2 regions of the Terrabacter sp. LjRoot27 genome follow, and region 2 is predicted to be linked to the other one. Evidence: predicted binding sites of a transcription regulator. Region 2 holds the regulator's gene; the other holds the start of a gene.
What was found. The regulator LexA, encoded in region 2, represses DNA repair genes until DNA is damaged. The targets are predictions, from matches to a motif close to TCGAACANNTGTTCGA.
Positions count from the first base shown of each region.

Region 1: the regulator LexA is predicted to act here: its motif matches at 1,503-1,518, upstream of ACSQ2D_RS09900 (DUF6504 family protein).

Region 1 covers NZ_CAXUSS020000001.1:2,106,603-2,108,986, reverse strand. Annotated here, with positions in the region: gene ACSQ2D_RS09910 (DNA polymerase III subunit alpha) at 1-346, opposite strand, end outside; gene ACSQ2D_RS09905 (SAV_6107 family HEPN domain-containing protein) at 355-807, opposite strand; gene ACSQ2D_RS09900 (DUF6504 family protein) at 839-1,297, opposite strand; gene ACSQ2D_RS09895 (DUF4126 domain-containing protein) at 1,907-2,384, shown strand, end outside.
Region 2 covers NZ_CAXUSS020000001.1:2,858,073-2,860,456, reverse strand. Annotated here, with positions in the region: gene ACSQ2D_RS13305 (hypothetical protein) at 1-734, opposite strand, end outside; gene lexA (transcriptional repressor LexA) at 867-1,592, opposite strand; gene ACSQ2D_RS13295 (LysM peptidoglycan-binding domain-containing protein) at 1,821-2,234, shown strand.

The DNA.
Region 1 (2,384 bases), 750 kb from region 2:
CCCGCGGGAGCCGCGGGTCGACGAGGGCGCCGCCACGGACCGGGGTGCGCACGGGACGTCCGCCCCGCCGCTCGGGCTGGTCGGGACCGAGCGCGAGATCGACGCCGAGGATCGGCGCGACGTCGTGCTCCATGCAGGAACGGACGAACTTCACGGCGCCGTAGAGCCCGTCGCGGTCGGTCAGGGCGAGCGCGGGCTGCCCGAACGCGGCGGCACGCTCGACGAGCTCGTGCGGCTTGGCCGTGCCGTAGCGCATGGAGTAGCCGGACGCGACGTGCAGGTGCACGAAGCTCTCGGTGCCGCCGGCCGTGCCGCTGCTGGTGCGGCTCCTGGTGATGGTGGTCATACCGGTCGTCACGCCCCGCTCGCCCGGCTCCTCGAGACCGGGGTGATCGACTGCGGCAGCGGGATCGTCGCGGGGACGCCGAGGAGGTCCTGGACGATCTCGAGGAACATCTCGGCCTGGCGCAGCAGGTCGTCGGACTCGCGTGCGCTGATGTGACCCCCGCGGTCGATGACCGACCGGTGCGCCGAGCAGGCGGCGAAGAAGGCAGCCCACTCCCCCAGCTCGGGGGCCACCCCGGGCAGCACCTGCCAGACGCTGCGCGGTCGCGAGCGGGGCGACGGCACGGTGCGGGCGGCGACGAGGGCCGCGGCGGCGCGCAGGGCCCCGAGGTGGGCGTCGCGGTAGCGCTCGGACGCGTCGCTCGTGCGGCACGCGCTCTCGAGGGTCGCCCGGCCCCGCTCGAGCAGGTCGAGCACGGCGACCGAGATGGGTGGGCGACGCAGGTCGTGGGCGGTGGTCATGGTGGTTCCTCTCCTCTCTCGTCTCATGGGCTCAGTCGGCGACCCGGACGAGCGACCAGCGGTCGCCGCGCGGGGACTCGTCGTGGGCGAGGTCGTAGACCCCGGGCGTGAACGACCACCCCGGACTCGCCTCGACGCGCCAGACGTGCTGCTCGCTCGCCGCGGCGACGAGCGTCTCGCCGGGACGCACCTGCGCCTCGTCGGCCTCGAGCGCGTCGTGCCACCAGGCCCGCCGCTCGCGCCACTGGGCGAGGACGCCACGCACGACGTAGAGACGACCGCGCCAGATGAACGCCTCGGGTGGCGCCTCGAGGGTCCCGTCCCCCGGCGACGCCGGCGATCCCGATGGCTCCGACACCGGGGACCCCGGGGCCCCGGTGGTTCCCGAGGCCCCGGGCGGCCGGGTCGACCTCGCGACCCGGCCATCGGACCGGCCCACGACGGACTGCTCCTGCTCCTGCTGCTCCCGCTCGCGCACTCTCACCTGCACGGCGTCACTGAACCTGCGCACCACGACACGTCTCCCTCGGACACGTCGAGGCCGGACATCACGACCCAGACCACCCGCGCCCCACACGAGCGGCCCGACACCAACCGACGACTTGAACTGACAACTGACTGACACTGACTGACCACTGACTGGCTCGAACACCGGCCCGGACCTCCTCCCCGGCACTCACCCGGAAGAACGAGATTCGAACACCTGTTCGATACTCGAAGCCTAACCCCTGCCGCCGACAGCCTGTCAAGACGGTCCGCGGGTCACCTCCACGCGATCCGGAACCGCTGCAGCCCGCCACGGCGCACGTGCCCGTTCCGTCACGGTCCGGACCGATCTGAGTACCCGGGCTCAGGTCGGTGTGCGTCCCCAGCGGCAGAGTGATGCCGCGGGCTCGGTCCGCGAACGGAGGGGCGCAGGGGTCCTGTCCGCTCACGGATCGGGCCCGTTCCGCTGCCCCCGTCCGGCCAGCCCAGCGCGCCCCGTTGCGTCGCCCACGGGAATACGGGAGCGTCAGGGACGTTGGACCTGGGCTCGGCCGACCGGCCTGGCCAGACCCGCACCGGCCCATCGTGACCGGCGCACGACCGAAGGGGTGTCGTGGGCGCCGAGCTCATCCCCATGGCCTTCACCACCGGGTGGGGCAGCGGCATCAACGCGTACGCCGTCGTGCTCGTCCTCGGGCTGGCCGACAAGATCTTCAACCTGAGCCAGATCCCGAACGCCCTGGCCCGCACCGACGTGCTCATCGGGGCAGGAGTCCTCTTCGTCGTCGAGATGCTCGCGGACAAGATCCCCTACGTCGACTCCGTCTGGGACTCCGTGCACACCGTCGTCAGGCCGGCGGTCGGCGCGACGATCGGCTACCTCATCGGCCACGACACGGCCAGCCTCGACGCCGCCGTCGGCGCGGCGACGGGCGGCGTCACGGCCCTCATCTCGCACGGGATCAAGGCCGGCCTGCGCGCGGCCGTCAACACCTCCCCCGAGCCCGCGAGCAACGTCCTCGTGAGCACCACCGAGGACGTCACGGTCACCGGCGTCACGGCCCTCGCCATCGCGCACCCGTGGCTGGCGG
Region 2 (2,384 bases):
AGGGCGACGGCCAGGGCGACCGCGATGGCGATGTAGATGCGCTTGTAGGCGGTCCCGCTCGCCCCCGCGGCCCCGGCTGCGCCCCGGTGCCGCTCCTCGGCCCTCAGCGCGCTGAGGACCATGACCGCGATGACCCCGGCCACCATGGTGCCCGCGGCGATGCCGTGGCTCAGCGCGATGAAGCGGTCGCGCAGCACGAGGAAGAGGGTCAGCTCACCGAGCAGGACCGCACCGCACACGACGGAGACGACCACCGAGCGCACCGTGGGCCGCTCGGACGGGTCGCGCGTCATCGCGCCCCGCTTGAGCCAGGCGGCCACGAGGGCCGCGAGCACCGCCACGACGACGAGCGACCAGATGTTGTTGCGCACGGCCGCCGCGATCTCGGTCGGGGTCTGGGTGTACGCGTTCGGCCCGCACCGTCCGTCCGGCACCGTCGGCACCATGGCGACGACGAACGCCATGAAGCCCGAGAAGTTGAGCAGCACGTCCTCCTCGGGCGAATGGCCCTTGTAGGCGATGAGGCTGGCCCCGAGCGCGCAGAGCGAGCCGACGAAGACGGTCCGCGCCGGCGTGTAGTAGTACGCGCTGATCGAGCCGAGCCAGCACGAGTGGTCGGTCTCCCACCACCACTGGTAGCCGACCGAGAGCAGCAGCAAGAGCAGCAGCGCGATCATCGCGCCGCGCAGGTAGCGGTAGGTGAGGACGACGTCGCGGGTGCGGCCAGGTGCCATGGCGGTCTCCTTCGCAGGGCTCACGGCTCAGAGTCTGTCGCCGCCTCACCCGATACGCTTCCCGGGACGCGACGATGCCGTCGGCGCGGAGGGCGCCGACGGCATCCGTCGTCGGTGGGGGAGCGGGCGCTGTCAGAGCCGGCGCAGGACCGCCGTCACCTTGCCGAGGATCGTCGCGTGGTCGCCGTCGATGGGCGAGAAGTCGGGGTTGTGCGGCATGAGCCACACGTGCCCGTCGGTGCGCTTGAACGTCTTGACCGTGGCCTCGTTGTCGAGCATCGCGGCCACGACGTCGCCGTTCTCGGCGTGCTGCTGCTGGCGCACGACGACCCAGTCACCGTCGCAGATCGCGGCCTCGACCATCGAGTCGCCGTTGACCTTGAGGAGGAAGAGGTCGCCCTCGCCGACGAGCTGCTTGGGCAGCGGGAAGACGTCCTCGACGACCTCCTCGGCCGTGATCGGCACACCGGCCGCGATCTGGCCGAGCACCGGCACGTACGACGCCTCGGGGCGGGCATCGCCCGAGTCGGTCTCCGTGTCGTAGTGGTCGCCGCGCGGACGCGGCGCGGTGGCGTCGCCCCCGCGGTAGCCGAGCTCCTCGGCCTTCGCGTCGGGCGAGACGACCTCGAGGGCCCGCGGCCGGTTCGGGTCGCGGCGCAGGTAGCCCTTGGCGACGAGGGCGTTGAGCTGGTGCGAGACGCTCGAGGGGCTGGCGAGGCCGACGGCGTCGCCGATCTCGCGCATGCTCGGCGGGTAGCCGCGCCGGTCGACGGAGTTGCGGATGACCTCGAGCACCCGCCGCTGGCGGACGGTGAGACCGTCGCCGGTCTCGCGATCGGGAAGCTCGGTCACGCCCATGGTGTCCCCTTCGTCGGCTCGTCAGACCGCGTCGTGACGCTGGGTGTGGGGCCAGTGTCAGTGGTGGCTGGTGAGGTCTGTGGTGTGAGGAAAGACTACGCAGTTCGAACACAGTTGCCAAACACCTGTTCGATGCGTGTCTCGACTTCGTCGAACATACGTGCTACAACTCGTACAGACGTTCTATCGAACATGTGTTCGCCAGTTCAGGAGCAAGGGGAGGTCACCATGAGCGCCATCGTCCTCGAGGCCGTTCGTCAGCCGCACACCGAGGAGCCCGCGCGGTCGCAGTCGACCGGCCGGCCTCGCCTCGTCCTCGTCCCCACCGGGCCCGAGGCCGCGCGTGCGGCCCGTGCCGCGAGGCCGCCGATGCGCCTGACGCGATTCGGCCGCCTCGTCGTCACGCTCCTCGTCGCGGGCGTCGTCTCCGTCCTCGGGGTCGGCCTGGCGGGCCAGCTCGCGTCGGCCACGGGCGAGCCACGCACGATCACGGTCCAGTCCGGCCAGACCCTGTCGGGCATCGCCGCCCGCGAGCTGCCCGAGCTGACCACGGCCGAGGGCGTCGTCGAGCTCCAGATCGCCAACGCCCTCAGCACCACAGCGATCCACAGCGGCCAGCAGCTCGTCGTCCCGGGTCGCTGACCCGTCCAGCCCGTCCAGCCCGTCCAGAGCCCGTCCCGTGTCGTCTGCCGTGTGCTCGGCTGCGCCGGTCCCGGCCCTCCTGATCCGCCGCGTTGGCTCCACCTTCAGCGGCTGGCGGTAGCGGCGCTTCGACCCCGCCGTTCCTGCCCC